One region of the Specibacter sp. AOP5-B1-6 genome, then DNA from elsewhere that is predicted to be linked to it. Evidence: riboswitches for the same ligand, from Rfam matches in the RefSeq annotation. Region 1 holds a riboswitch; each other region holds the start of a gene.

What was found. A riboswitch is a leader RNA that binds a small molecule or an ion and turns the genes downstream of it on or off. The one in region 1 is predicted to bind S-adenosylmethionine.
Region 2: another riboswitch for S-adenosylmethionine. It lies ahead of ACT3TS_RS10395 (aminotransferase class V-fold PLP-dependent enzyme); the one in region 1 lies ahead of ACT3TS_RS00810 (bifunctional o-acetylhomoserine/o-acetylserine sulfhydrylase).
Region 3: another riboswitch for S-adenosylmethionine. It lies ahead of ACT3TS_RS11135 (cobalamin-independent methionine synthase II family protein); the one in region 1 lies ahead of ACT3TS_RS00810 (bifunctional o-acetylhomoserine/o-acetylserine sulfhydrylase).
Region 4: another riboswitch for S-adenosylmethionine. It lies ahead of ACT3TS_RS07805 (hypothetical protein); the one in region 1 lies ahead of ACT3TS_RS00810 (bifunctional o-acetylhomoserine/o-acetylserine sulfhydrylase).

Annotation. Positions count from the first base shown of each region.
Region 1 is NZ_JBQSVT010000001.1:163,586-171,115, reverse strand. It holds gene ACT3TS_RS00830 (CPBP family intramembrane glutamic endopeptidase) at 1-427, shown strand, start outside; gene ACT3TS_RS00825 (uridine kinase) at 772-1,452, opposite strand; gene ACT3TS_RS00820 (VOC family protein) at 1,753-2,391, opposite strand; gene ACT3TS_RS00815 (Tex family protein) at 2,505-5,027, shown strand; SAM riboswitch class IV at 5,283-5,399, shown strand; gene ACT3TS_RS00810 (bifunctional o-acetylhomoserine/o-acetylserine sulfhydrylase) at 5,476-6,798, shown strand; gene metX (homoserine O-acetyltransferase MetX) at 6,808-7,530, shown strand, end outside.
Region 2 is NZ_JBQSVT010000016.1:89,114-96,643, forward strand. It holds gene ACT3TS_RS10370 (AMP-binding protein) at 1-6, shown strand, start outside; gene ACT3TS_RS10375 (DUF2568 domain-containing protein) at 22-426, shown strand; gene ACT3TS_RS10380 (metal-dependent transcriptional regulator) at 423-1,178, opposite strand; gene ACT3TS_RS10385 (Nramp family divalent metal transporter) at 1,195-2,451, opposite strand; gene ACT3TS_RS10390 (class I SAM-dependent methyltransferase) at 2,569-3,339, opposite strand; gene ACT3TS_RS10395 (aminotransferase class V-fold PLP-dependent enzyme) at 3,473-4,918, opposite strand; SAM riboswitch class IV at 4,960-5,073, opposite strand; gene hisN (histidinol-phosphatase) at 5,233-6,048, opposite strand; gene rsgA (ribosome small subunit-dependent GTPase A) at 6,521-7,530, opposite strand, start outside.
Region 3 is NZ_JBQSVT010000018.1:56,183-63,712, forward strand. It holds gene purL (phosphoribosylformylglycinamidine synthase subunit PurL) at 1-1,968, shown strand, start outside; gene ACT3TS_RS11110 (hypothetical protein) at 2,033-2,506, opposite strand; gene ACT3TS_RS11115 (DUF1990 family protein) at 2,641-3,219, opposite strand; gene ACT3TS_RS11120 (MmcQ/YjbR family DNA-binding protein) at 3,203-3,607, opposite strand; gene ACT3TS_RS11125 (dihydrofolate reductase family protein) at 3,604-4,209, opposite strand; gene ACT3TS_RS11130 (polysaccharide deacetylase family protein) at 4,269-5,243, opposite strand; SAM riboswitch class I at 5,393-5,507, shown strand; gene ACT3TS_RS11135 (cobalamin-independent methionine synthase II family protein) at 5,519-6,724, shown strand; gene ACT3TS_RS11140 (CoA-binding protein) at 6,751-7,167, opposite strand; SAM riboswitch class I at 7,281-7,392, shown strand; gene ACT3TS_RS11145 (ABC transporter ATP-binding protein) at 7,399-7,530, shown strand, end outside.
Region 4 is NZ_JBQSVT010000011.1:87,692-95,221, forward strand. It holds gene ACT3TS_RS07780 (MerR family transcriptional regulator) at 1-151, shown strand, start outside; gene ACT3TS_RS07785 (VIT1/CCC1 transporter family protein) at 223-1,314, opposite strand; gene ACT3TS_RS07790 (hypothetical protein) at 1,518-1,748, shown strand; gene ACT3TS_RS07795 (transketolase C-terminal domain-containing protein) at 1,834-2,325, shown strand; gene ACT3TS_RS07800 (biotin/lipoyl-containing protein) at 2,322-2,552, shown strand; gene ACT3TS_RS07805 (hypothetical protein) at 2,587-2,871, opposite strand; SAM riboswitch class IV at 2,884-2,995, opposite strand; gene ACT3TS_RS07810 (sodium:solute symporter) at 3,247-4,728, opposite strand; gene ACT3TS_RS07815 (helix-turn-helix domain-containing protein) at 4,917-5,504, shown strand; gene ACT3TS_RS07820 (DUF2804 domain-containing protein) at 5,753-6,760, shown strand; gene ACT3TS_RS07825 (APC family permease) at 6,857-7,530, opposite strand, start outside.

The sequences.
Region 1 (7,530 bases):
GGCGCTGGGACTGCTGGTTGTCATTGGTGTGCCGTCGCTGGGCCTGTACGCCGCCGGGCGGGCGATGGGCGTCACCACGGAGATCATTCCCAGCGCCCTGGACCAGTATTGGTGGACTGTTCCCGTGCTGGTGCTGTCGGCCATCCGTGCCGGCGTCCTGGAGGAAGTCATCCTGAACGGCTACCTGCTGGGGCGCTTGGAAAAGATCGGGCTGGGCGTGTGGGCGGCCATCCTGCTCAGCGCCCTGCTGCGCGCCAGCTACCACCTGTACCAAGGTTTCGGGCCGTTCCTCGGCAACTTCGCCATGGGGCTGCTGTTTGGCTGGGTGTACAAGAAATACGGGCGGGTGGCTCCGCTGGTGGTGGCGCACGCACTGGTTGACATCGCCGCGTTCACGCTCGGCCCGGCGCTGGGGTTCGGCGGCTGATCCCACGCTGCCAATGTGCCCCTTCACCTCGCGCCCCGGTCAGGGGACCCTGCATGTGTATTCAGCGGTCGTGGACACTGCTGCGGGACGAAGCCCGACCTGGCAGCTCATGTCCAGCCCAGTTCGACCTTCACTTGAGCCCAGGGGATGTTGGGTCCCTCATCTGCCATTGCCTCGTCGAACGCGGCGGCATCTTCGGCGTCTTCCAGCGCTTCGAGCATCCGTTCGTAATGCTCGGGACTGACAACAACTGCTGTGCGCTGGCCGCGACGCTGACGGTGGACATAAATAAAGCGTGCATTTCCTACCTGAAATTCACGTGAGTGGCGGTCTCGACTGGAGAGTCATGTGGCTGTCAGAGTCCGTTTGGCAAACCCTTGTCTGCCTGCTGCAGCCATGTGGGGATGGATGACCTGTGGGGAAGTGAAGTCGGTGTTGTCCACGACGATGGTGGCACGTTCCCAGGGCCGGGCTGCCGCGAAGTAGAGGCGCTGCCCTCCGACGTAGCGGCGCATCGTGGGGTGCTCCGGGTCGGGATTGCTGCCGTTGCGGACAGCCATGCGTGCCGCGGTTTCGGCGAAGGGAACGTCCAGGAACAGCGAGGCGTCCCAGCAAGGGGTGAGCTCATCACGGTGCAGGAACATGCCTTCCACAAGGACAAGGGCATCTGAGGGGGCGTGCAGGAATTCCGCTTTTACCGTTTCGTCGAGTTTCTGGTCATAGGATGCCGGTGAGTACCAGCCGTCCCCGTTCGGAGCCAGTGGTGCGAACACCAGGTCCTGCAGGGCAGCATAATTATAGGTGTCCTGCCAGAAGCCTTCCGCTGAGTTGCGCCCCCGGGAGTGCCTGATGGGCGAGGGGTTCAGATAGTCGTCGGCGTGGATGACGATCACGGGCCGGCTCTGGATCCCGGCTGCCAGGTTGGTGGCAAAGGTGGTCTTTCCACTGCCGTCGATGCCGTCGACTGCCACGAACCGGCGCCCGGGACCAAGGCCACGGAGAATGCTGGTTGCCAGTGACCGCATGAACTCTTCCATACCGCCATGTTCCCAGAACTGGCACCTGTTCGAGGGCCCCTTTTGTGAAGTGTCGCCGTGCAGCCTATGTGGCGGCCTTGTCCTTGGGCAGCACGACAAACCCTGCGAAGGCTGAAGGACGTGGCAGCCGGATCTCACGGACCTCGGTGCGATGCCCGGACTTGCCGGACGGTGCCAACGAAAACGGCACCCGCCCACAGGGGGAGGGTGCCGACGTCGTTCCCCAGCCGCGCCCTAACCTCGTACCTCGGCCAGGGAACCCTGCGCTCGTGGGCCCAGCCGAAAAAGCTAGATCGTGACGGGGCCGCCGGCCGTCTCGAAGGTGACGGACATGATGCCCGGGGTGCCGCGCGGGGCGATCCATTCCACGGCCACATCGTCCAGGGGAGCCTCGACGGGTTCGCCCAGCCACTCGGTGACGCGTTCGGCACTGCCGGCGATGGTGAGCGAGGAAAGCTTCACGATGGAGGGGCGGGCCTGCGAGGGGTGCAGGGCCGGATCGCCCTCCCACTTGAGCATGTAGGGGACCTGCGGGTCGGCGATGAGGCCCTTGATGCCGATCTGCTGCCAGATTAGTTCCTGGCCGTCGGGGAACTTGCGGTTGCCGGGGACGGCGCTGCGGCCGAGGCGCTCCTCAAAGGGGACGAGGTCGTCCACGGCGACGCACCAACCCATCCAGCCGCCACCGGCGGCCGAGCGCGCCTGCACGGCCTGGCCGAAGGGTGCCTTGTCCGACGCCGGGTGGTTGAGGCACTCGACAATTTCCAGATAGTGGTGGTCCGTGAGGGGGATGATCATATTGCGGGTGCCGAAGCGCGGATGGATGCCGCCCTTCACTGCCTTGACCCCTAGGGCCGTCGCGATTCGCTCCGTGGTGGCGGCCAATCCATCTGATTCACTGGCGTAAGAAACATGATCCATTCGCATAGCTTCATCTTGGCACTTTGTGATCAGGCTCTCGACTAAGTGTGCCCTTAGCCACATGGGACGTCAGATCTCATGCGGCTGCGGCGGCGCCGCCCGTGGGGCAGAATTGAGGGGTGACTGATTCTGGAAACACCCCGTTGTCCCTGCCCACCCCTGCCGCCCGGGAGGACCGCATCAGTGCCGCCATTGCCGCGGAGCTCGGTGTCCGCCAGGCCCAGGTTCGCGCTGCGATTGCCTTGATGGACGACGGCGCCAGCGTCCCCTTCATTGCCCGGTACAGAAAAGAAGCCACGGGGACCCTGGACGATGCCCAGCTCCGCGATCTGGAGGAGCGGCTGCGGTACCTGCGCGAGCTTGAGGCCCGCCGGATTGCGGTGCTCGAGACCATCCACGGCCTGGGCAAGCTGACGGCCGGGTTACGCCGCTCCATCGACGCGGCCGCCACCAAATCCGACCTGGAAGATCTGTACCTGCCGTACAAATCAACCCGCAAGACCAAAGCCGACGCCGCGCGTGAAGCGGGACTGGAGCCGCTGCTGGATGCGCTGTTGGCAGACCCGTCCAGATTCCCCGCCGTCGAAGCGGACGCCTTTGTCGACAACGCCCGCGGAGTGGCCAGCGCCGACGACGCACTGGCCGGCGCCCGCGCCATCTTGATTGAACGGGCCGGGCAGGACGCCGTGCTCGTGGGCGGGCTGCGCGAGAAGCTCTGGAAGACCGGTCGGCTGCGCTCCTCGGCGAAAGCCGGAAAGTCCGTGGACGGCGAGAAGTTCAAGGACTACTTTGACTTTGCCCAGCCTCCGCACACCCTGCCCAGCCACCGCGTGCTGGCGTTGCTGCGCGGCGAAAAGGAAGGTGTGCTCTCACTGGATTTGGCCGAGGCCGATCCCCGGGACGCAGACGCACAGGCCCAGGCGCGTTCCCGCTATGAAAGCGCCGTGGCCCAGTCCCTGGGCATTGCCGAATCCGGGCGTGCGGCCGACACCTGGCTCATGACCAGTGCGCGCCTCGCATGGCGCACCCGCATCCTGACCCGGCTCTCGGTGGACCTGCGGGTGCGGTTGTTCCAAAGCGCGGAAGAGGAATCGGTCCGGGTATTTGCCGCCAATCTGCGTGATGTGCTGCTTGCCGCGCCGGCCGGAAACCGCGCCACCCTGGGACTTGACCCGGGGCTGCGCACGGGCACCAAGGTCGCCATTGTCGACGGCACCGGCAAGGTCGCGGCCACCGACACCATCTATCCCCACGCCCCGGCCAAGCGCTGGAACGAAGCCCTCGCCACGCTGGTGTCCCTGGCGCAACGACACAACGTTGAACTGGTGGCGATCGGCAACGGCACGGCCAGCCGGGAAACCGACAAACTGGCGGCCGAACTGGTCGCCGAACTCAAGCGCGTGAGCCCTGGCCAAAAGGTCACGAAGCTGGTGGTGTCCGAGGCCGGGGCCTCGGTGTATTCCGCCTCCGCACTGGCGAGTGCCGAGCTGCCCGGCATGGATGTGTCCCTGCGCGGGGCCGTGTCCATTGCGCGGCGCCTGCAGGATCCGCTGGCCGAGTTGGTGAAGATCGACCCCAAGTCCATTGGTGTGGGCCAGTACCAGCACGACCTCACCCCGGCGAAGCTTGAACGTTCCCTGGGTGCCGTGGTGGAGGACTGTGTGAACGCCGTGGGCGTGGACCTGAACACGGCCTCTCCCGCGCTGCTGGCGAGAGTGGCCGGCGTCGGCCCGCTGTTGAGTGAAAACATCGTGGCACACAGGAACGAACACGGGCCCTTCACCAAGCGCCGCGAACTGCTCAAGGTTGCCCGGCTTGGCCCGAAGGCCTTCGAGCAGTGCGCCGGGTTCCTGCGGATCACCGGGGGAGCGGAGCCGCTCGACGCCTCCAGCGTCCACCCGGAGGCTTATGGGGTGGCGCGCAAGATCCTGGCCGCCGTTGGTGCTTCGACGGCGGAAATCTCCGGGGGAGTGGGCGCTGCGGGTGCCGTTAACCCGGGCGAATTTGTCGACGGCAGTTTCGGCCTGCCGACGGTGCAGGACATCGTTGCCGAGCTGCAAAAGCCCGGCCGCGACCCCCGCCCCCGCTTTGAAACCGCCACCTTCACCGACGGCATCGAGAAAATCACCGATCTGCGTCCGGGCATGATCCTGGAAGGAACGGTCTCCAATGTGGCGGCGTTTGGCGCCTTCGTTGACATTGGCGTGCACCAGGACGGGCTGGTCCACGTCTCGGCCATGAGCAATTCCTTTGTGTCCGATCCGCATGCAGTGGTCAAATCCGGCCAGGTGGTGCGTGTGAAGGTCCTCGAGGTGGAGCCCGAACGCAAGCGCATCTCCCTGACCCTGCGCCTGGACGACGAGGTGGGGGCCGGTGCCAAGACGGGAAATTCCCAGCCCGGGAAGCCCGACGCCGGCTCCCGGACTTCCGGACGTCCCTCGCCGAAGGGCGGCGCTGCCGATGCGCGCGGACGAGGGCAGGGCCGGCAGCCGGGCTCCACCCAGGGCTCCACCCAGAGTTCCAACCGGGGTGCCGGGGCGCAGGGCCGCCCCAACCCGGCAGTTCGGTTGGCCAATTCAGCCGCGCCGTCGGCCAACACCGCCATGGCCGAGGCGCTGCGCCGGGCAGGACTGGGCAAGTAAGTCCACAGCCCGGCGGCAGGGGGCGGGCGCTGGAAGGTGCGTGTCCGGCGTCGTCCGTGGTTGTTGACTGCATCAACTGCTTCCCGCTCCGCAGTTGCATGCCCAGTCCAGACGGAATGGCCCCGAAACGGCAAGCGGTCATCCGGTTGTTCAGCCGAAGCCACCTTTTGGGCCAAAAATCAAGCAGTTCTTCGCTTAAGTCATAAAGTTGTCACAATCTTGCGGCATTGCGGGGTTTCTTCCACACTGGATGCAGGTCATGAGTGTCAGCGCACAGCCCCGGCTTGCTGACCGGCAACCCTCCTTCCGCGGTGGGGTGCCCCGGGTGAGGACCTGGCATCGAACCGACCGGTTGCGGTGCAAGCGCGGGCCATCGATTTCAAGGCCCTTCCGTGCAGTCTGCGCCGGAGGGTTTTGTTGCAGGCCTCTAGTGTGAAGGATTCCATCCATGAGTAACGGTTGGTCATTTGAAACCCGTCAGATCCACGTAGGCCAGCAGCCGGACGCCACCACCGGTGCGCGGGCCCTGCCCATCTACCAGACGACGTCGTTCGTGTTCCCGTCGGCCGAAAGCGCAGCCGCACGGTTTGCCCTTGCCGAGCTGGAGCCGATCTACACCCGCATCGGCAACCCGACCACGGATGCCGTGGAGCAGCGCGTTGCCAACCTGGAAGGCGGTGTCGGTGCCCTGCTGCTCGCCTCGGGCCAGGCCGCAACGACCTTCGCCATCCTCAACGTGGCCGAGGCCGGGGACCACATCGTCTCCAGCCCGAGCGTCTACGGCGGCACGTTCAACCTGCTCGCGCACACGTTGAAGCGGCTCGGCATCGAGGTCACGTTTGTGTCCGACCCCGACAACCTGGACGAATGGCGGTCCTCCGTCCGCCCGAACACGAAGGCATTCTTTGGCGAGACGGTGTCCAACCCGCGCCAGGACGTCCTGGACCTGGAAAACATCAGCACCATTGCCCACGAGGCCGGTGTGCCGCTGATCGTTGACAACACCCTGGCCACCCCGTACCTGCTCCGTCCGCTGGAATGGGGCGCCGACATTGTCATCCACTCGGCCACCAAGTACCTGGGCGGGCACGGCACCGCCATTGGTGGCGTGATTGTCGACGGCGGCAAGTTTGACTTCGCTGCCGACCCGGAGAAGTTCCCCGGCTTCAACACCCCGGACGAAACCTACAATGGGCTGGTGTTTGCCCGCGACCTCGGCGTCGGCAGCGCCCTGGGCGCCAACCTGGCCTACATCCTCAAGGCCCGCGTGCAGCTGCTGCGGGACCTGGGCTCCGCCATCTCACCGTTCAACGCCTTCCTCATCGCCCAGGGCATCGAGACGTTGAGCCTGCGCGTTGAACGCCACGTCAGCAACGCCGTGACAGTGGCCGAATGGCTTGAAAGCAATGAAAATGTGGAGGCCGTGGCCTACGCAGGAATCCCCTCCAGCCCCTGGTTTGAGCGCGGACGCAAGTACGGGCCCAAGGGCATCGGCGCCATCGTCTCCTTTGACATCAAGGGCGGTGCGGAAGCCGGCAAGCGCTTTGTTGACGGCCTGGAGCTGCACTCCCACGTCGCCAACCTGGGCGATGTGCGATCCCTGGTCATCCACCCGGCGTCCACCACGCACGCGCAGCTTTCACCCGAGCAGCAGCTTGCCGCCGGCGTGCGCCCGGGACTGGTGCGGCTGTCCGTGGGCCTGGAAAATGTTGCCGACATCATCGCCGACCTTGAAGCCGGGTTCCGCGCCGCAAAATCGTCCGTGAGCTGAATGAGCCGCGTGACAAAGACGGCAGCGGAGCGCAACATGGTGACCCCCGAGATTGAAACCAGCACACCCGAGCCGGCCGGCAGTTCCTGGTCGGCCGCTGTTGGCCAGGGCGGCGGGGTGCTGCGTTCGGTTCACATCGGCGCACTGCCGCTGGAAGCCGGGGGCGTGCTGCCCTCGGTGACCATGGCCTTTGAAAGCTGGGGAACGCTGAACGCCGCCGGCGACAACGGCGTGCTCATCCAGCACGCCCTCACCGGAAGCACCCATGTCAGCCGCGGCGATTCCGAGGAAGACGGCTGGTGGGAAGGCCTCGTGGGCCCCGGCGCCGTGATCGACACCGACAAATACTTTGTTGTGTGCGCGAACATCGTCGGCGGCTGCTACGGCACCACCGGCCCGTCCAGCATTGCCGGGGACGGCAGGCCGTACGGTTCCCGCTTCCCGTTCGTGACCATCCGCGACTCCGTCCACGCCGAGGCGCGCCTGGCCGACGCCCTTGGTGTCAGCTCCTGGCACGCCGTCATTGGCGGATCCATGGGCGGCGCGCGGGCGCTGGAGTGGGCTGCCACGTACCCCGGTCGTGTGCAGCGCTGCGCCGTGGTGGCGTCGTGCGCGGCCAGCACCGCCGAGCAAATTGCCTTCGCCCAAGCTCAGGTGCTGGCGATCCGCCAGGACCCGAACTTTGCCGGCGGGGACTATTACGACGGCGCAGCCCCCATCTCAGGCTTGGGG
Region 2 (7,530 bases), on a different contig from region 1:
GACTAGGGGCGATGGGGAACAGTGGGACGTCGCAGAGTCGCGGACGCGAAAGCCGCACGCATTGACCTGGCAACACTGACCCCTGTGGTGGACGTTGCCAGCAAGTTTCTGGGCTTTGCCCTGGAAGTTGCCATGGTGGCAGCGTTCTTGTTTTGGGGCTTTAAGCAGGACAGCCCGTGGAACTTGATCCTGGGGCTGGGGATTCCCGGCGTCGTTGTGGTGTTCTGGGGCGTCTTCCTGGCTCCGCGCAGTGAGCGCCGCTTGAATGGGCAGCTTGTCAGCTTGCTGTCACTGGTGCTGTTCCTGGCAGCCGCCGCGGCACTGCTCAGTGTTGGCTCAACGGGCCTCGGCATCGCCATGGCCGTACTGGCTGTGGCGCAATTCGGGGCGACACGATTCCTGGAACGGCCGAATCGGCGATCCTAGCGGGGTGCAGTGTGGCGGCTCATCAGCGAGCCGCCGGTCAACTCCTGCACGGCACAGTCAGCGTGGGTTCCCACCGATGTCAGCCACAGCGAGGCCGCGACCTCGTCACCCAAAGTCAAGGGTCCGGCGTCGTGCGTGGAATCAAGGAGGCGCACCCGGAAGCCGGCCACAAAGGGGAGCCGGCCCAGGATGCCGAGTTCCGTGTCGAGACCGATGCCGAGTTTCTCCAGGTGGCGCAAAAGCCCGGGGTCGTGGTCGCTGATGCGGCTGACGCGGCCCGTGTGCCCGGCGTCGAGCTCGTCGAGGCGGTGCGAGGGTGCCATCGTGATGCGGCCCTGCGCGTCGGGGATGGGGTCGCCGTGGGGGTCGCGGGCGGGGTGGCCAAGCTTGGTGCTCATGCGCTCGATGAAATGCTCGGAGACGGCGTGCTCAAGCATTTCAGCCTCGTCATGGACCTCATCCCAGGTGTAGCCCAACTCGCGCACAAGGTACGTTTCCAACAGCCTGTGGCGGCGCACCATCGACAGGGCCAGCGCCAGGCCGCGCTCGGTCAGGTGGATGGGGCTGTACGGCTGGTGGTCGACGAGGCCCTGGTCCTTGAGCTTGCGCACCATCTCCGACACCGATGAATTCGCGACGCCGAGGCGGGTGGCCAGGGCGGAGGAGGTGATGGGCTTGTCCTGCCATTCCGTATAGGCATAGATGACCTTGACGTAGTCTTCGATGCTGGAGGAGGTGGCAGTTTGTTTCACACTCCCAGCCTACCTGTTAGCCCTGCCCGGTGAAGGTCAGCCACAGCAGCAGGGCGTTCAAGGCAACGATGAGCGCCACGCTGACGAGGGCGGCCAGCCGCAGCGCCAGGCCGTCCCGGTGCTCGCCCATGAGCTGCTTGCTGGCCGTCAGGCGCAAAAGCGGGATGAGGGCGAACGGGATGCCGAAGCTGAGCACGATTTGGCTCACAATCAACGCCCAGGTCGGGTCAATGCCCACCGACAGCAGGACGATTGCCGGGATGAGGCTGACCAGGCGCCGGGCCTGCAGCGGGATCCGCACCTTGAGCAGGCCGTTCATGATGGTGGCCCCGGCATAGGCGCCCACCGAGGTGGAGGCCAGCCCCGAGGCCAGCAGGCCAATGGCGAAGACGACGCCGATCACCGGCCCCAGACTGTTGACGATGGCCGTGTGGGCGCCCTCGATGCTGTCGGTTCCGGAGATCCCGCCCAGGGTTGAGGCGGCCAGCAGGAGCATGCCAATGTTGACGGCGCCGGCCAAAATGAGGGCCAGCACCACGTCAAGGCGGGTGGCCTTGATGATCCTGCGCAGCCCTGCCGGGGTGCTGCGGGCGTCGGGGTGCCTGTCCTTGGCCAGCTGGGAGTGCAGGTAGATGGCGTGTGGCATCACGGTTGCCCCCAACATTCCGGCCGCGAGCATGACGCTGCCCGAGCCGTCGAAGCGGGGGATCAGGCCGGCGGCCACGCCCGCCGGGTCGGGCGGGCTGAGCACCAGCCCGGCAAGGAAACCGATGGTGATGATGACGAGCAGGAAGATGATGATGCGTTCAAAGTGCCGCTGGCCGTGGCGGTTTTGCACCGTGAGAAGAACCATGGAGGCCAGTCCCACGATCAGCCCGCCCACCGGCAGCGGCAGCTGAAACAGCAGGTGGAGGGCGATGGCCCCGCCAACCACTTCGGCCAGGTCCGTGGCCATGGCGACCAGTTCCGCCTGTGCCCAGTAAAGCCGCCGGCTGCGTGTCGTGAACCGTTCGCCCAAAATTTCCGGAAGCGACTTGCCTGTCACCACGCCCAGCTTGGCCGACTGGTACTGAACGAGCATGGCCATGACGTTGGCCGCCACCAGGACCCAGACCAGAAGGTAGCCGTAGCTGGCACCCGAGGTGAGGTTGGCTGCAACATTGCCGGGGTCGACATAGGCAATGGCGGCCACAAAGGCAGGGCCCAGCAGCAGGAGCAGTCCGCCGCGCGGTTTGCGCAGCGGCTTTTTCCCGGTTGTGGCAGTCTCGAGCACAATCAACCCTTCGAAGTGCCTAAATCAATTTTGTAGGTATGCCGAAATCATATGCTTTTTGGGCTGCCGTTGTCGAGGTGCGGTTCTTGGGGCGCCGGTTCCTGCTGACGGGACGGCCTACAACTTCCGGGTGCGCCAGGTCTGGGTCACATAGGGAAGTTGTAGTTCGGTGCCGGGGACGTGGCCCAGGTGCTCAAACAAGTACCAGCGCAGATTGGCTGTCACTTTGGCGCGGACCTGCTCCGAGGCCTTGAGGTAGTAGCTGCGCGACTTGGCCAGCTCCATGAGCTCCTCGGGGGTCAGCGTCTGGCCCCACCGGGTGTTGTGGGGCTCGGCGGGCGCGAATTCCGGGCCGAGGGTGGGGCGGAAGTCGGGCTTGTGGACATCACCGGCGTGCATGATGCGGGCCAACCTGTGCACCCAGGGGAGTCCGACGTCGAGCTGGTTCCAGACCAGCCCGAGGGTGCCTCCGGGGCGCAGCACGCGGGCAATCTCGGTGCTGGCCGTGAGGGGATCGCACCAGTGCCAGGCCTGGGCGACTATGGCAAGGTCCATGGTGGAGTCGGCCAGTTCGAGGTTTTCGGCCGTGCCCACAAGCGCGGTGGCCTGCGGGACAGCGTGGGAAAGCTGAGCGAGCATGTCGGCCGAGGGGTCGACGGCGGTCAGGGTCCAGCCGCGCCCGGCAAGCAACTGGGTGTACTTGCCCGTTCCGGCCCCCACGTCTAGGACGTCATGAAGGGGGTGCGCGGCGACTTCGGTCAGCCAGTCAAGGGATTCACGCGGGTAGCCGGGGCGGACCTTGTGGTAGTGGCCACCGCCCTCAAGGAAGGCTGTTGCCATGCGTTGGCGCCGTTCGGCGTCGAAGACCGGTCCGCCGGTGCCTGCCATGTTCGCTCCTGGGGTGTTGTGCGTTGGTGCCGTTCAACTTTACCCTCTACCCAACCCTCGCTCTCTCTAATGGCTATTGGCAGGCCTGGTGCCCGCTGGCAGGATTGAAACGCCCCCGTATGTGATCGAGCGTTTATTGGTCGGTGGTGCAGGGGGCGGCACCGGCCGTGCCCGGGGTGTTTGGCGCCCAGCCGGGGTAGACGCGGTTGTCGTCGGCTGGGACCCAGCGGCCGGCGTCGACCACGTAGTCCCAGCCCAGCCCGTCCCGCAGCAGCGTGCTGATGCCGTCGAGCAGTCGCTGGGCGTCCTCGAGACGGGAACCGACCCCAAAGCTGGCTCGCAGTGAACCGGCGGGCAGCCCCAAACGGTTCAGCAGCGGGTGGGCGCAGAACTTGCCGTCGCGTACGCCTACGCCATGTTCGGCCGACAGGTATGCCGCAACCAGTCCGGCGTCGTACCCGGTGACGGAGAAATTAACGACGCCGATGCTGCCGCAGTCCGGGTGGGTGTCGGCGTCGCTGAACAGGGTGTGGACGGTGGCGCCGTCGAGCGCGGACAGTCCGGCGACCAGGTGGCTGCGCAGGAGTTGTTCGTGGGTGTGCCAGTCGTTGGCGTCGAGGGCGGCCAGGGCGGTGGCGGCCTTGGCCAGCGTGGCCGCGCCGAGCACGTTGGGGGAGCCGGCCTCGTGGCGGGCCGGGCCCTCGGTCCAGCGCGTTGACTCGAGCTTGACGTCCTTTACGGCGCCGCCGCCGGCCAGATGGGGCGTGCCGGCGTCGAGCCAGTCGGGGCGGCCCACCAGGACTCCGGCGCCGAACGGTGCGTAGAGCTTGTGGCCCGAGAACGCGAGGTAGTCGATGCCGCTGGCGGACAGGTCGATCCGGCGGTGCGGTGCCAGCTGGGCAGCATCCACCACGATGCGCGCGCCGTAGCGGTGCGCCAGCGCGGCCAGCTCGTCCACGGGAAGCACCTCGCCCGTGACATTTGAGGCACCCGTGACAGCCAACAGCAGCACATTGCCGGCACGCAACTGGGTTTCCACCCGTGCAAGGGTGGCCGCAATGGAATCGGCGGCGACCACCGAGCGGTGCGGCAGAGCCTGCCACGGCAGCAGGTTCGCGTGGTGCTCGATGTCAAGGTAGAGCACCTCGCCGTGGACGTTGGCGCGGCCCTCCGCATAGCCCTGCTGCTTGAGGATGCTTGCCACGCACCCGGCCAGCAGGTTCAGTGAGTCTGTGGTGTTGCGGGTGAAGATCACGGTGTCGTCGGGGCGGGCCACCACAAAGTCCGCAACGATCCGCCGGGCGTTTTCATACACCGACGTGCTTACCTGGGAGGCGAAGCCGGCGCCCCGGTGCACGCTGGCGTAGTACGGCAGCACCTCGTTCAGGTGTGCCGCCACTTCTTCAATGGCCGGCGCCGATGCTGCATAGTCAAGATTGGCATACCGCACGTGCCCGCCCTGGATCAGCGGGGCAGGCAGGTCCTGGCCCACGACAGGCAGCAGGGGGCGGCTGGCAAGGGAGGTTTCCGCCAGTTGTGTGTTCTCAAGCAGTGTTTCCTCAAACAGGGCGTTGCTCATGAATGTTTCCTTCGACGGAAGGACGCTTGGGGGTGCCAAGGAGTCCGCGCTTGCCATGACCGTTCCGGCCTGGCCAGGTCGTCACCCGGGGCACCCCGCCGCGAAAGGAGGGTTGCCGGCCAGCAAACCGGGGTTTAGCGCTGGCACTCGTGACCTATGCCCAAAAGGTTAGCCCAAGAATTCCGACGGCGCATTTGTTACGTTGCGTAACGGGCGCCCGCATTCGCCCGAAGCAGCCCCGCGCCAGGCGGACAAAAAGAACGACGGCGGGAGGACGCCGTCGTTCTTAACTCACCTGTGCTTCTTGGTTGGGGTCAGCCCAGCAGGTCATCCCAGTTGGGGTTGAGGCGGTGCAGCACCTCTGTGTGCAGGATCGAGTTCGTGGCCAGGGCGTTGCCGCCGAAGGGGCCGTCGGCGCCCTCGAGCGAGGTGAAGCGCCCGCCGGCCTCGGTGACGATCGGGACGAGTGCGGCCATGTCGTACAGGTTCAGTTCGGGCTCGCAGGCAATGTCAACGCTGCCCTCGGCGACCATGCAGTAGGACCAGAAGTCGCCGTAGGCCCGGGTGCGCCAGACGTCGTCGGTCAGGGAGATGAACTCGTCCCGGTTGCCGCGCTCGGCCCAGCCGCTCAGTGACGAGTAGGACAGGGAAGCGTCCTTGAGTTCGGCGACGTTTGAAACGCGGATGCGGGTGGCTGCCGCGAGCGACTTGCCCATGTAGGCGCCGGTTCCCTGGGCGGCCCACCAGCGCTTGCCCAGGGCCGGCGCGCTGACGAGGCCAACGACGGGGACGCCTTCATCGACGAGGGCGATCAGCGTGGCCCAGACGGGGACGCCGCGGACGAAGTTTTTGGTGCCGTCGATCGGGTCGATGATCCAGCGGCGGGAACCGTGTCCACTGCTGCCGAACTCCTCACCCAGCACGGCGTCGCGCGGGCGGACCCGGGCCAGCTGGCTGCGGATGGACTCCTCTGCGGACTTGTCTGCGTCCGTCACGGGGGTCAGGTCCGGCTTGGTTTCAACACCCAGGTCGAGGGCCTTGAAGCGGGACATCGTCAGGGAGTCGACGCTGTCGGCCAGGACATGTGCCAGGCGGAGGTCATCGTTGTACGTCTGGGGTTCGATCGTCATACGCTTCACGCTATCGCGATTTGGCGCAAACACCCGTCAGCGCCACCTTCGTGAACTTATACGCACAACTGGAGCTCAGTGGTGTATATGCGGTGACGAACCAAAACTCATGCGCACCACCCGCTGTGAGTGGCGCGTACAAGTTCACGGGCAGTGGCGCCTGGGCATCCTGCAAGCGCCTAGCCGTGCGCAGAAGCCAACTGAGCCGCGGGCAGCTGGCCAAATGTTCCAAGCTGCGCAGAACCCACTGCGGGTGTGCCGCATAACACAGTTTTGCGGCACAACCGCGGCGAGTTCCACGCAGATTAGGACAGCGGGGGCCGGTTGTGCGCAGCTTGGGACAGCTGGGGCCGGTGGATGGGCCCACGCCGGCAGGGATCCCTGGCCGAGGAACGAGCTTAAGGTGCCGGTGGATGGGCCCACGCCGGCAGGGATCCCTTGCCGAGGAACGAGGTTAGGGGGCCGGTGGGGACTACTCGAAGATGCCCAGTTCCTTCGCCTCGGCGCGGCCTTCTGTCCTGTCGCTGGTGCCCAGCAGGCGGCGCAGCGACGCAAGGCGGGCAGGTCCGGCGTCGCCCGCGTTCCCGGACGCCACATAGGGGTCCAGCCCGCAGTTCACGGCGACGCTGTCGTGCTTGCAGCCGCGTTCGCAGTCGTCGGTGCCGGGCTGCAGGTCGGGGAAGGCCTGCAGGATCCTGTCGGCGTTCACATGTGCCAGGCCAAAGGACCGGATGCCCGGAGTGTCAATGATCCACGAGCCGGGCAGCCCGTCCTGCAACTGCAGGGCCAGCGCGGACGAAGAGGTGTGGCGCCCGCGGCCGGTAACGGCATTGACGCCGCCCGTGGCACGCTGCGAACCTGTCAGCGCATTGACCATGGTTGACTTGCCCACGCCCGAATGCCCGACCATGACGCTGACTTTGCCGTCAAGGTAGCCGTGCAGCTGCTCCACGGCACCGCCAGCCAGCAGGGCGGAGTCGCCGTCGTCACTGCGGGCGTCGATGCCGGAAGCCCCCGCAGCGGCAGTGCGGCTGATGATGACTGTCATGTCCAGGTGTTCGTAGTTGGCGAGGAGTTCGGCCGGATCCTTGATGTCAGTTTTGGTGATCAGCAGCAGGGGTGCGATGCCGGAGTCGTAGGCGGCGACCAGCGCCCTGTCAATGAATCCGGTGCGGGGTTCGGGGTTGGCTGCCGCGACGACGATGACCAGCTGGTCGGCGTTGGCCACCACCACCCGCTCCACGGGATCCGTGTCGTCGGCACTGCGGCGCAGCAGGGTGCGGCGTTCCTCAACCCGGACCAGGCGGGCCAGGGTGTCGGGCTTGCCCGTCACGTCACCCACCAGTGCCACAAAGTCGCCGGCCACCACGGGATTGCGCCGCAATTCCCGGGCGCGGGCGGCAATCAAGGTGCGTTCGGTGGGCAGGTCCTCGTCCACAATGGCCGTGTACCGCCCGCGGTCCACCGTGATGATCCTGCCAA
Region 3 (7,530 bases), on a different contig from region 1:
AACTCCCCCTCCATGGTGGAGCCCTACCAGGGTGCCGCCACCGGCATCGGCGGCATTGTCCGCGACATCATCTCCATGGGCGCACGCCCGGTGGCCGTCATGGATCCGCTGCGCTTTGGCGCCATCGACCACCCCGACACCGCCCGCGTCATGCACGGTGCGGTGGCCGGCATCGGCGGCTACGGCAACTCGCTGGGCCTGCCGAACATTGGCGGCGAAATGGTCTTCGACTCCGTGTACCAGGGCAACCCGCTGGTCAACGCACTCGCTGTCGGCGTCATGCGCCACGAGGACATCCGCCTGGCCAACGCCTCCGGCAAGGGCAACAAGGTTGTGCTGTTCGGCGCCCGCACCGGCGGCGACGGCATCGGCGGCGCCTCCATCCTGTCCTCGGAGTCCTTCGACGACACGAAGCCGTCCAAGCGCCCCGCCGTCCAGGTGGGCGACCCCTTCGCCGAAAAGGTGCTCATCGAGTGCTGCCTGGAACTGTTCAAGGGCTCCCTGGTTGAAGGCATTCAGGACCTTGGCGCCGCGGGCATCTCCTGCGCCACCAGCGAACTGGCGTCCAACGGCGACGGCGGCATGGAAGTCGAGCTGACCTCCGTGCTGTTGCGCGATCCCTCCCTGACACCGGGCGAGATCCTCATGTCGGAGTCCCAGGAACGCATGATGGCCGTTGTCTCCCCCGCCAACGTTGCCGCGTTTGAGGCAGTCATGGACAAGTGGGCCGTGGAGTACTCCTGGCTCGGCGAGGTCACGGACACCGGCCGCCTGATCATCAAGTGGGACGGCGCGGTCATTGTCGACGTCGATCCCCGCACCGTGGCGCACGACGGCCCGCTTTATGACCGCCCCTACGCCCGTCCGGAGTGGCAGGACGCGCTGCAGGCCGACACCTTCACCGGATCCGTCCAGGATGGTGGACGCCCGGCAACCGCTGACGAGCTCAAGGCTGCCGTGCTGGAGCTCATCGCCTCCCCGAACATGTGCTCAAAGGACTGGATCACCAACCAGTACGACCGCTATGTCGGCGGCAACACGGCCATGGCCTTCCCCGACGACGCCGGCGTGATCCGTGTTGACGAGGAAACCGGCCTGGGCGTTGCCCTGGCCACCGACGCCAACGGCCGCTACACCTTCCTCGACCCGTACCACGGCGCCCAGCTGGCCCTGGCCGAGGCCTACCGCAACGTCGCCACCTCCGGCGCCATCCCGATGGCCGTCTCCGACTGCCTGAACTTCGGCTCCCCCGAGGACCCGGATGTCATGTGGCAGCTGGCCGAAGCCATTCGCGGCCTGTCCGACGCCTGCATGGTGCTCGGCATCCCCGTCACCGGCGGCAACGTTTCGCTGTACAACCAGACGGGCACCACCCCCATCCACCCCACCCCCGTTGTTGCGGTCTTGGGCAAGTTCGACGACGTCGCCCGCCGCACGCCGTCGGGCTGGCAGGAGGATGGCCAGGCCATCTACCTGTTGGGCAACACCGCCGCCGACCTGGATGGTTCCGAATGGGCCAACCTGCGCGGGCACCTGGGCGGGCTGCCGCCGGCCGTGAACCTGGAACGGGAGCGTGAATTGGGTGCGATCCTGATCAACGCTTCCCGCGACGGCATGATCGACTCCGCCCACGACCTCTCCGAGGGCGGCCTTGCGGCAGCACTTGTTGAGTCGGCACTGCGCTTCAACACCGGCGCCCGTGTGGCACTGGATGAAGTTGCCGCCCGCGACGGCGTTGACGCTTTCACCCTGCTGTTCTCCGAGACGCAGGGCCGCGCCATCGTGTCTGTTCCACGCAGCGAGGAAGTCCGTTTCAACGACATGTGCACGGCCAGGCGCTTCCCGGTCTCCCGCATCGGCGTTGTTGACGCCGCCGGCGGTTCCCTGGACATCCAGGGCTTGTTCAGCGCCCCGTTGGACGAACTGCGCGAAGCACACGAGGGAACCCTGCCGAAGTACTTCGGCTAGTTCCGAAGCAAAAACCCCGGCCGACTCCTCACGAGTTGGCCGGGGTTTTTCCTTTGTGCGGATGTTAGTTGTGCACGGTTGCCATGGCATCGCATTCGCTCCGCATCCGGCCGTACCGGGGGGATGACAGCTCTGCCTGCAGGGCACTGATGATCAGTCCGTCGTCAAGGGCATCGGTTGATGTGGGCTTGTACGTCAACGTGAAACTCAAGCACTGGCGCGGCCCGAGCGTGCGGCCTGAAAGTTCCGCCGCCGTTGGGGTGGTGGCGTACGCCAGGTGGTCGAGGCGGCCGTTCGTCAGTGACCTGGGGAGCAGGGAAATGTCAGTGAGCGTCTCGTCCGTGGCATTCAGCAGCCATGCCGTGAACCTGACGGTTTCCCCCACGGCGGCTTCAGTCCGGTCCGCCAAGTACACCAACGCAACCTCGGGGACATCACGCCGCGACCCAGCCAGTGCAGGGGCAACCAAAGGGGACCGTTTAAAGCTGGCCCCATCCTGTACACAGCTTGCCATGCCATGGTCCTGGTGGTTCTTCACGGCGGCACATTCCATCCACTGGCCGGTCGCAGCGTGTCAGTCCCGTATCGGGCCAACTCCGTGCGGAAAGCCATTGACTCTCAGTGTTAAAGAGTGGCTGGGGCACAAATCATAACGGCGTTTTCCCGCAGAAGTTAAAAGCCGCCCGCCAGTGCGCGTGCCGCCTGCTGGTAGGAGCGGGTGACTCCGGCCTGGGTGAGCTTGGTGACCGGGGAACCAAGTGAATAGATGAATCCGGCAGGCTTGCTGAACGCCAGGAGCCTGAAGTGGACGCCGCCGTCGGATGTTTGCATGGCGGTGAAGGCCTCCTCGCCCAGCGCCGGGTGTCCGGGCAGGGTTCCGTACCCAAAGCCTGCCATCGTTGCCTCAGCCCCGTCGGGGCCTGACATCGTTTGAGGTTCCACCGTCCACACCACTTCGCAGGGCACCGGCAGTCGAAGGCGGCCCACCCCAAAACCGCTGACGACCCGGGCGCCAACAATTGCCCGGGGAGGCGCCGTGACCTGCAGGCCGGCACGCTGCTGGATCTGCCAGGTCATGATGCCTTCGGCCAGGGCCGCAAAGGCCTCGGCACCGTGCCCCACCAGGATGGTCTTGTCCACGTGGTCAAATCCCTTGGGCCACTCCACCGCACCGGCAGGTTTTTGCGCCGCCAGCCGGGTCAGGCCGAGGCAGGGATAATCCAGGCGGCCGCGGTCAGCTTTTGGCAACACGTGCACTCCATTTCAAGGCGGTTTGTTGTTTCTTGGGCAGGCCGTCCACCACAAGGTCGTAGGAATCCTCCAGCATGTCCAACACCATGTCCGCGTCCACCGCCGTGCAGTCCACGGTGTTCCAGTGCCGTTTGTTCAGGTGGTAGCCCGGGACGATGCCCGCGTGCGCGGTGCGCAACTGCGCAGCCAGCAGCGGATCGCATTTCAAGCTGATGGACAGCGCCGGCACGTTGAGGTCGCCCAGGGCAAACACCTTGCCTGTGCGTTGTTCGCCGCCGCTGCTGGCCCTGACCTTGAACACGCTGAGTTCGGGCCCAAAGGGGAAGTCCTCGTAGGCACCGGCCAGGGCCAGCGCGGCCGCACGCAAGGATTCCGCATTGAGGCTCATGGCTGCGTCCGTGCTTCTTCGCCGGCCGCTGCGGAGCCGGACGCTGCGGCGCTGAGCACTGCGTAGCTCAGCATCGCGAACTCCCCGTGCTTGCTGGCGGCGCTCAGCTTGAGCCTGTCGGCCCCCACATTGCGCGGCAGCAGCGGCGCCCCGCCAACCAGTGCGGCCGGGGCGATCGTGACGACGAGTTCGTCCAGTGCCCCAAGATCCAGGAACTGCCCGGCCAGGTCGCCGCCGCCAACCACCCACGCGTCCAGGTCGCCGGCGGCATCCTTGATCTCGTCCAGCACATCGGCGACAGGACCGTTGACGAAGCGCACATCCGCCCCTTCAGGCACGGGCAGCGTCCGGGAGGTGAACACGTAAGTGGGCTTGCTTCCGTAGTACTGCTGCCATTTGGCGGGCTCGGCCAGCAGGTTCTCCGCCTTGAGAACCCATTCGTAGGTGGAGGAACCCTCCACAAAGACGCCCATGGTGTCCATGAATCCCGCAATGTCCGGCCCGTCCGTGTCGTCAACGGCAAAGAGCCAGTCCAGCGAGTGGTTCCGGTCCGCCAGATAGCCGTTCAGCGTTGCCGCCGTGTAGTAAACAATGCGCGTCATGGCATCAACGCTACCCGTTGAAGAGCCCGGCGGCACGTGCCGGTTCCCCAGCCGTCAGGCTATGGAGTGGCCAGGTAGTCCTCGAGCAGCACAACCTTGAGTCCGGCAGCCTTTTGCGCCTGCAGAAATGCGCCAAGGTCGTCCGGGAACTCCGGCCGGAAGTGCATCAAGACAATGTCCCCCGGCCGCAGCCCGGCCCCGATCTGATAGTCCATGCCACCGGCGTTCGCCTTGGCTTCCCAGTCAATGATCGCCTTCATGCCGCACTCCGCCACGGCCTGTCGGATGGCCTGCGTGTAGGGCCCACCGGGTGGCCGGAAGAACATCGGCCGACGTCCGTACTGCTGCTCCTCGTAATCGGCCATGCCGCAGATCTCTGCTTTTTGCTGTTCGTAGCTCAACTTGATGAAACCCAGGTCGTGGGTCATGGTGTGGTTCTCGATCAAGTGCCCGGCCGACACATATTTTTGGTAATACTGGGGATCGCCCGCAACGAATGTGTGCGCCAGAAACAGCGACGCCTTGATGCCGTTCTTCTCCAGCAGCGCCAAATCCGAGTCCCTCTTCAGGGCGCCGTCGTCAATGGTCAGAAACACCACCTTTTGCTCGGTGGGCACCTTGGTCAGCACAGGGGCCAGCCCATTTTCGATTGGCGGCAGGACGTAGTCCGGCACGAGCCCGTCGAGGGTGCTGACCCTCCCTGTCACCGGATCAGTCACCGGATCGATCGCCGGCGTGCTTGCCGGAATGTCCGACGCCGGGGCCCCCGTCGGGTCCGCCGAGGCAGTTTTCGCCGTGCTCGGCGGGGCTGGCGTGGCAGACGGGCCTGACGCGACTGGCGTGGCAGACGGGGCCGTCGCCGCGCTGCTGCCGGCATCCCCTGCGCTTGCCGCCGGAAGGGCTGGGTCCCCGCCCAAGCTGGTCGTTGCGGCGACCCACCAGAAACCGGCGACCATCAGGGCAACGGCCACGGCGAGTATCAAGAACCCCATCCAGCGTGCCCGGCGGCGCGAATGGTCAAGATGGTGCGGCATGTCTTCCTTCTGGGCGTTCAGCATCGACTGTCAGGAACGGTGCGCGGGCATTGCCGCGATGGTTTGATCATAATCTGGCTGACGGGTCCTGCGCGTCACATGCGGCAAACAATTTTTGCGGGGCGTTGCCGGACGCTAGGCTGACACACATCCCATCCAGAGCGGCCGAGAGACCTGGCTTGTTGACGCCGCAGCAACCCTCCAACGCCCGCCGAATTACTTCGGCAGGCCAAGGAACGGTGCTACCGCCAGAAACGATGGAAAGGAATCCACTCGTGTCTTTAAATACCACCCACATCCGCACCAGCCATGCCGGTTCGCTGCCCCGCACGCCCGCCCTGCTCGCCGCCAATAAGGTGAAGGAAGCCGACGGTGCCACGGCGGAATTTGAGTTGCTGCTGCAGGAGTCCGTCGTTGACGTGGTGGCACGCCAACAAGCCGCCGGCATTGACATCGTCAACGATGGCGAGTTCGGCCATGCCATGTCCACCGCCGTCGATTACGGCGCCTGGTGGTCCTACTCCTTCGCCCGCATGGGCGGACTGGAGCTGGACGCGGACCAAAAATGGGCTCTCGACCCCGTCGAGTCGACGCCCGGCAACATTGCCCTGACGGGCTTTGTGCACCGCCGCGACCGCACCATCTTTGCCGAGGCCTACAACGACCCCGCCTCCGGCATCTTCTCCGCCGGCGCAAAACTGTTCCCCAAGTGCACCGGTCCCCTGACCTACACCGGGCACGACGCCGTCGCCTCCGACATCAAGAACCTCACCACCGGCATGGCCCGGGCAGGCGTCGAGGAAGGTTTCGTCGCCGCACTGTCTCCCGGCAGCGCCTCCCGCATCTCCAACGAGCACTATGCCACGGAGGAAGAGTTCATTTACGCCTGCGCCGATGTGTTGCGTGAGGAATACACTGCCGTCATCAACGCCGGGTTGACGCTGCAGATCGATGACCCCTCGATCGCCGAGAACTGGGATCAGATCACCCCGGCCCCCTCGATTGAGGACTACCTGAAGTTCACCCAAATCAGGGTTGAGGCGTTGAACTACGCACTGCGTGGATTGCCGCAAGACCAGATCCGCTTCCACTTGTGCTGGGGGTCCTGGCACGGCCCGCACACCACAGACCTGCCGTTCCCCGAGTTGGTTGACACCATGCTGAATATCAACGCGGGCTCATATTCCTTCGAGGCAGCCAACGTCCGCCACGAACATGAGTGGAAGATCTGGCAGGACACCAAGCTGCCCGAGGGCAAGTCGATTGTGCCGGGCGTCGTCTCGCACGCAACAAACGTGGTTGAACACCCGCAACTTGTGGCCGACCGCATTGAACGCTTTGCCTCGGTGGTGGGGCGAGAAAGCATCATCGCTTCCACTGATTGCGGACTCGGCGGCCGCGTGCACCCGCAGATTGCGGCAGCCAAGCTGGCGGCACTTGGCGAAGGTGCGGCACTGGCCAGCAGCCGGCTCTGGAAATAATCCCCGCTGCCGCCAGCGCAGTGCGGCTACAGGCCCAGTGCGGCAGCCTCGATTTTGGGGCAGGTGTCCATGACGACATCCAGGCCGGCGTCCACTGCCCGCTGTGCCGCCGCCTCGTCGATGACACCCAGCTGCAGCCAGACGGCCCGGGCGCCCACCGCAATTGCCTGGTCAACCACGTCGCCAACCCTCGTGGAATTCACAAAACAGTCAACAACATCAATGCGGCCCGGGATCTCCGCCAGTGTTTTATAGCCCGTTGCGCCGTGGACGTCGTCGCCCTTGAGGCTGACCGGGATGATCTCCTGGCCCAGGTGCTGCTGCAAAAACAAGGAAACGCCGACGGCGGCGCGGCGGGGATTGTTGGAGAGTCCAACCACCGCCCAGCGGCCCGGCGTTGTCAGCAGGCGGCGAATGGTTGCGGGGTCGTTTACATGTGCCATGAGCTGAGCTTATGCCGTCCCTGCAGAGGTCGGCCAATTGAATTGTTACGCTTCGCGAACCGCTGCACGTCCGCCAATTTCTGTCGGTCCGGTGCCGGGCCCTAGTCTGAAGGTGACCATCCCGAGCGGCTGAGAGATCTGGCTCAACGACGCCGCAGCAACCCTGGTCGGCCCCCTTTGTGGGTGTCGATACCGGCAGGGTGCTACCGCCAGGACCGATGGAGTGTTGCCATGTCTGCTTTACTTTCGCCGCCCACACCAGTCTCAGCCTCAGCGTCCCCGCCAGTCTTTGATCCGCGGGGCACGGCCGCCATGCCGGTGTCCTTTCATGAGCTGGGCCGTTCCTTTGGCTCCGGGGCCGGC
Region 4 (7,530 bases), on a different contig from region 1:
GACACAAATGGCGAACTGGGACACCATGAGTGATCACGAACGAGCTGGATTGCTCAAACAGCAGCGCCGGATACTCACCAACAGCATCGCCGAACTCAGCCGCAGTGTTGACGTTATCTCGAACACCCTGCGCGAACTCGGACACGAATGACACCGGCCCGCGTCACGACACGCCCGTGTGACGACAGGCCCGCGTGCCCCTGGCCTGAGAGGCGAAAACCGTCAGCCGACCAGGCCACCAAAGGCCAGGCCCAGTAGGTACGTTGCAGCGGCGGCACCCATGCCGATGGCCAGTTGCCGCAAGCCGCGCCACAACGGGGAGGCCCCGGACAGCAAGCCAACGACGGCACCCGTTCCCAGCAGTGCCAAGCCCACGAGGGTGCACGCCAGCACGAGGGCACCGATCCCGGTCATGCCGAACAGGAACGGCAGGATCGGGATGATGGCACCGGAGGCGAAGAAACAGAAACTGGAGCTTGCAGCACCCCAGGCCGTGCCCAGGGTTTCAAGTTCGTTGGGTGATTCAAAGTTCTCCGCCTGCAGCGACAGGCTGGGGTCGCAGTCGCAGGTAAATTGGCCCAGGCGCTCGGCTGCCCGATGCTCGGCCGCCTCGCGGGACATTCCTCGCGCCAAATAAACCAGGACAAGTTCGTTGTTTTCAAGGTCGAGGGAAGGAGCTGCGGACAGGGTGATCCGGGTCGGCTGCGAGGCGTCAAGCAATTCACGCTGGGAACGCACTGACACAAACTCGCCGGCAGCCATCGACAGCGCCCCTGCCAGCAGGCCGGCGATGCCGCTGAACAACACCACCTGGCTGCCAACCCCGGTTGCAGCCATGCCCATCACGAGGGAAAGGTTGCTGACGAGGCCGTCGTTGGCGCCAAAGACGGCTGCCCTAAAGGATCCGGAGAGCCTGTTGCGGCCCCTTGCCGAGAGCCCGCGAACCACTTCCTCGTGGATTGATTCATCCGCGGCCATGGCATCGGTGGCATCAGCATCGGTGGCATATGGGGACCTGGACTCCGAACGCTGCGCCAATGCAAGCACAAACACGGAGCCGAAGCGGCGGGCCAGCAGCCCCAAAAGCCGGTTGCGGGATGACGGACGCATGGGCGGACCGGCGTGGTCACCGAGCAGGTCCAGCCAGTGTTGTTCGTGGCGTCCCTCGGCTGTGGCCAGGGCCATCAGGATATCGTGCTCTTCGCCGTCGCGGCGCTTCGCCAAGTCCCGGTAGACCGAGGCTTCGGCACGTTCATCGGCCAAGTATTGGCGCCAGCGCTTAATTTCTGCCGGGGTGGGAATTCGTTCAGGCACGGGAGTTGCTCCTCAAAGTCAGCCCCTACTGTAGCGCGGATTCATGCGGTTTTCCGGCCGGGACTCCTAGCGAAAAAGTTTCGGGATGCCGGAAAATCCAGCCAAAAGAAATATTCAGAAAGTACTTGACGCAATGGAAAGTACTTGCGTAGAGTTGTGTCATTGCTTCGACCCCACAAGATAGTTCAACCAAGGAGAATTCCATGACCGCCACACAGCAGACCAAGACCCATGACTACTACGCCACCCGCATCATGTTGATCGGCATGACCATGGGGCTCGCATGCATGGCGGCCCTGTTTATTGCGGGCCTCGTCAAGGGAAATGCGGGCATGGTGGTCATGGCCTCCAGCTGCGCTGCCTTGCTTGGCGGCACTTGGGCCTCCACTAGTGCGGCAGCCAAGAAGAAGGCTGCCAGCCAGCCGCAGCGCTGATGCAACCGGTCGTGGGCGCCGTCCATCGCAGTGCCACCGAAGCTATCGGGGGCCTTAGCGATGGCGCGGAGCTGTTGTGGTCTACATGTTCCACAAGGGCGTCATGGGGCTGGCGTGGATGGCGAAGAACCAGCGCTCCATCGGCGCCGTGCCCGAAGAGGAGTACGAGGTCCCGATCGGCAAGGCCAAGGTGGTCCGCGAGGGCACCGACGTGAGCATCGTGACCCTGTCGCTGTCCGTGCACCACAGCCTGGACGTGGCGGAGAAGCTGGCGGGGGAGGGCATCAGTGTCGAGGCGCTGGACCTGCGCTCGCTGGTGCCGCTGGACCGTGAAGCCGTGATCGCCACGGCAGCAAAGACCGGAAAAGTCATTGTGGTCGATGAGGGCTACCAGTCATTTGGGCTGTCCGGGGAGATTGCAGCCACCATCACCGAGCACGACCCCGCCCTGCTGAAGCATTTCAGCCGCGTGTGCGTGCCGGACGTGCCCATTCCCTACGCCCATGAACTCGAATATGCTGTGTTGCCAACGGCCGCACGCATTGAGGCCGCGGTCCGAACGGCGGTAGCTGCATGAGTGAAGTCCTGTTTCCGATGATGACGGGGGATGCCTCCGAACCCGGCGTCGTGGCCACCTGGTACGTGGCCGACGGCGACACGGTGGCCGAGAAGCACCTGCTCGCCGAGGTCGCCATTGACAAGGTCGACGCCGAAATTTACGCGCCCGTTGCCGGCACCGTCCGGCTTCGGGTCCAGGAAGGCGACGAAGTGGCGCAGGGGTCAGTGATCGCCGAGATCTCGTGAACCCGACGCCTCCCCACGCCGAGCCGCTGGTGCGTCAGTGCGCGGTGAGCCCGAAGCCGATCCGGCGACCCGCCCTGACACCGGTCTGCGCCACGGTGACAACCAGAGTGGCGATTTCCGGGATCCACTGGGCCGGCCGGACGGCCTGTGTGAGTGCTTCGACCAACTCGACGGGCTCGCCCGACCAGTACTGGTGGTAGCCACCGGGCGTCGCAAACGACACGGAACCAAGGTTGAGGTCCACGGCCGGAAGGACGGGGATGCTGGCGGGCCGGGCAATCTTGCGCCGGGTTGCGGGGGCCACGGAAGTGAAAGTCATGGTGGAAGCCTTTGCTTGCTCTTACCGAACGGAGCTTTCCGCCGGTCACTTCCTCATCCGAACCACCCGTGAAGCATGGGGTTGGTGTGCGACCAGTCGGAGCTTGGCGTCGCATCTCATGAAGCTGTTCCCAAGGCTACTGCTTTAAGGCTCGACGGCGGCAGGTGACGTAATTTATTACGTCACCTGCCGCCGTCGCCACCCGTGCAAGCGACCGGCGGATGCACACAAGGACGCCAGAGCCGCAGCCGGGACAACCGCGGCAGCCTCCTCCGCCGTCGTCCTCCAAACAAAAAATCTAGCCCGCACTCGTGGTTGTTAATTCAACCTAAATCAGTTGAATTGACAACCACGAGTGCGGGGCAGATGCGAGGGTTACTTCGCCAGCGCGTGGGCTTCCTCGTCGGGGTTGGAGTCGGTGGCGGCAGCGGCCAGGCGGTCGTCCCAGACCTTGCGGATATGGGCTGGGGTTTCCGGGCTCAGCAGGGAGACCACAGCGTAGACGATGAGCGAGGAGCCCAGGCCGAAGTAGATCGGCTCGTTGGCGTAGATGCCGTCGACGCTGTGGATGATCCCGGTGGCGTAAATGACCAGGGATGCGATGGTGACGATGCAGCCGACGGCCATGGACCAGGCGGCACCCAGGCCGGTGCCGCGCTTCCACACGAGGCCGCCGATGATGGCCACGAGCAGGCCGCCGACGAGGATGTCGTAAGCGATGGTCAAGGCGAACACCACGTCGTTGACCACAATGGAGATCAGCACCACCAGCAGGCCGATCACGAGAATGTACCAGCGGTTGGCCTTGATGTCGTGCTCGGGGTTGGCGGAGTCGGAGTTGTCGATGTCCTTGCCGAACCAGCTGGCGACGAACGGAATGACGTCCTTGCGGGCCACTGTCGCGGCGGCAATGAGCGAGCCGGAGGCGGTGGACATCATGGCGGCAACGGCCGCGGCCATTACGATTCCGCCGATGCCCATGGGTAGCAGGTCGGTGGCAACCTCAGCGTAAACAACGTCCTTGCCCAGGTTGGCGATGTCAATGGCGGGCAGCGCCACGTAGGCGGCCATGCCAATCAACGCTCCTGCAACGCCGTAAAGGATGCAGTAGATGCCGGCCGCGGTGCCGCCCCAACGGGCCACTTCCGGTGTGCGGGCCGTAAAGACGCGCTGCCAAATATCCTGGCCAATGAGCATGCCCAGGGTGTAGACCACAAAGTAGGTGATGATCGTCTGGACACCGATCCCGTCCCACTGGAAGAAGCTTGCATCCACGCGCTCACGGATGCCGCCAAGGCCGCCCGCGGCGTTCCACGCGAACGGCAGCATGAGCAGGAAAACGCCCACGGTCTTGATGACGAACTGCACCTGGTCGGCCAGGGTGATGGACCACATGCCGCCAATGGTCGAATAGACCAGCACGATCGCCCCGCCGACGGCGATGGCCAGCCAGCGGTCCCAGCCGAACAGCACCACAAAGATGGTGGCGTAGGCACCCGTCGACGTTGCCGAAATCATGATGGTGTAGGCCAGCATGACGATGCCCGAAACCTTGGTGGTTTCCCGGCCGTAACGCAGGCTCAGCATCTGCGAGACCGTGTAGATCTTCAGCTTCTGCAGCGTGGGCGCAAAGAGCAGGCTCAACAGCAGTACGCCGACACCGATGGCGACCACCAGCCACATGCCCGAGATGCCGAACTTGTAACCAAGCCCCACCCCGCCCACCGTGGAGGCGCCACCGAGCACGACGGCGGCCATGGTCCCTGTGTAGAGGAAGGGACCCAGGCGGCGGCCGGCGACGAGGAAGTCGCTGTTGTTCTTGGTTCGTGATTTGCCCCACCAGCCAAAGGCCAGCATGGCCACCAAATATAAGACGACTATGGCAATGTTTAAGTCCACGCGATGCTCCAGTGCTAAGTGATTGGGATTCCCCAAAAATATTGCCTATAAAGCAACATTTGTTGTCTATTAGGCTAAACTGTGATGGTAGTTACAGTCAATATGCCGCTTAAATTCAAGTGGCGCTGGTGGCGTAAGGAGCCGCAATGAAAGCTTTGCCCCTGGAACCAAGTGCCGGCCCGGTGGCCATTGGGTCGCGGATTCGCGCAGCCCGGCAGGACCAGCGGCTCACCATTGAGCACGTGGCGGACGCGACTGGACTGACGAAGGGATTCCTCAGCAGGGTCGAGCGCGACCTGACCTCACCGAGTGTGGCTTCCCTGGTCACCTTGTGCCAGGTCCTCTCCATCTCCATTGGTGAACTGTTCGCTGCCCCGGAAACCCACTTGGCCCGGCGTGGCGAGGGGCCGCGCATCTCTCTCGGCGGCGAGGGCATTGTTGAACGGCTGCTGACCTCGCGCTCGGAGCGGCGCCTGCAGATCCTTGGTGCCACGATCGAGCCGTACGGGCGCGGGGAAGCTGAACTGTACGCCGTCGACTGCGACGTCGATGTCCTGCACATCATCAGCGGCGAGCTGACGCTGCGCATGACCCAGGATTCCTATGAGTTGAAGGCCGGAGACACGCTGTCATTTCCCGGCCGTGAGCCGCACAGCTGGGAAAACTTTTCAGCCCACCCCGTCGAGGCCCTGTGGATCCTGGTCCCCGCGGCCTCGGGGTCGGGCTCAAGCTAGGCAGGAAGACGGGCCGGCTCGCGGGCCCCTCACCCGCCGCCCCTCACCCGCCGCCCGCCGCCCGTCGGCCGGTTGCCCGGCGCGGCGCGGGAAATGTTGCCAAAAGGTAGTCTTGCAGTGATTCAACTTATATTAAGGGGTGTTTGTGAGCCATGCGCAACGGGCCGACGCGAGGCGCCGTGACGCGACCGCACCCCGCCCTGGCAGCCGGACAAGGTTTGCCCTCAACGTTGAGGGCTTCGCCGGGCATGCTGGTTGAAACGGAAATTACGACCCCGGTTGCACTGACCCTTCTCGACGGGCGGCTCAACCCGGCCGCCGTGGGGTGGACGCGCACCCCGCTGCACGACACCTCAGGCATTGGCCGCGGGCGCCAGCGGTGGGGGCGGAACAAGCGCTGGGAGTATTGGGCCATCACCTCCCCGACCCATATTGTGTCCCTGACCGTTTCCTCGCTGGACTACGCGGCCGTGCACGAACTGTGGGTGCTGGACCGGGCCACCGGTGACTCCGTTGGCGCCAACGTGACGGGCATTCTTGGCGGCAGCGCCACCCTGCCGCGGTCGCTGGGCGAGGGCTCCGCCCGGGCGCAGACCAAGAACCTGACCATTGACATTGCCGAGGTTCCGGGCGGCACCCGGCTGCGGGCGCAGACACCCCGGGTGCGGCTGGACATCATGGCTGCCCGGCCCGAAGGCCACGAGTCCCTGGGTGTTGTGGTGCCGTGGAGCGAACGGCTTTTTCAGTACACGGTCAAGGATGTGGCCCGCCCCGCCAGCGGCACGTTGAACGTTGACGGGCGCACCGTCAGCCTTCCGGCGGGCGACTCGTGGGCCGTGCTGGACCACGGGCGTGGCCGCTGGCCGTACTCGATGCACTGGAATTGGGGTGCCGGTTCGGGCACCACTGATGGGCGCACGATCGGCATCCAGCTCGGTTCCAAGTGGACCGACGGCACCGGCGCCACCGAAAATGCGCTGCTGGTGGATGGTCGGCTGCACAAGATCAGCGAGAACCTGGTGTGGGACTACAGCAACACCGACTGGCTCGCGCCGTGGCACATCCACGGAGAATCGGCGGACCTGGTGTTCACGCCGTTTTACGACAAAGTCTCGGCCATCAATCTTGGGATCCTGGGCAACAACACCCACCAGTGTTTTGGTCATTACGACGGCGAGATCGCCGACAGCGCCGGAAACCGCATCCGGGTGGCCGGCATCCTTGGCTGGGCCGAGGACGTCCACAACCGCTGGTGATCCCCACGCCCTCCCTAACCTCGTGCCTCGGCCAGGGAACCCTCGGGCGCGTGGGCCCATTGCCCTCCCTAACCTCGTGCCTCGGCCAGGGAACCCTCAGCCGACGTGGACCCAGGGCCGCTTGGTAAGTTCGGGTTCGGCCTCACGGAGCACTTCGCGGGTGACCGGCGCAATTTCGCCCTCGCCGATGAACAGGTACTTGAGCAGGTTCGTGATCGGGTTGCCCTCCGTCCAGCGGAAATAAATGTGCGGGATCAAGCCGGTGGCGTCGCGAATGTGGAGCAGCACGGCGGCGATGGTGTTGGGCACGTTGGAGGCGTGGACCTGCAGGATCTTGAAGCCGTGCCGGGTGATGCCTCGAATCTCCAACGCCGTTTCAAAGTCCGAGGAGTCATCGACAATGACCTCCATGAACAACACCTCGCGCGGATTGCCCATCTCATTGACGAGTGCGGCATGCGCCAGCTTGCGCCGGTAGGCGGCAGCACTGCGGGTTTTCGGATCGTGGGAAATGATCCGGATGGTTCCCTCGTCCACGGCCGCCACAAAGTTCATGGCCACCTCATCCATGCGAATGTATGTTGCCCGCAGTTCAAAGGAACGCCGCAGCCGGGAGAGCAGGCTGACCACGACAATCCCCAGAATAAACAACAGCGCGATCTTGAGGCCGTCGGGCCGTTCAATGGAGTTCGCAACTGTTGTGTACACAAACACCACCGAAACAGCGCCAAAGCCCACCACCTTTGCCCGCTCGCCCTTACGCTTCGCCG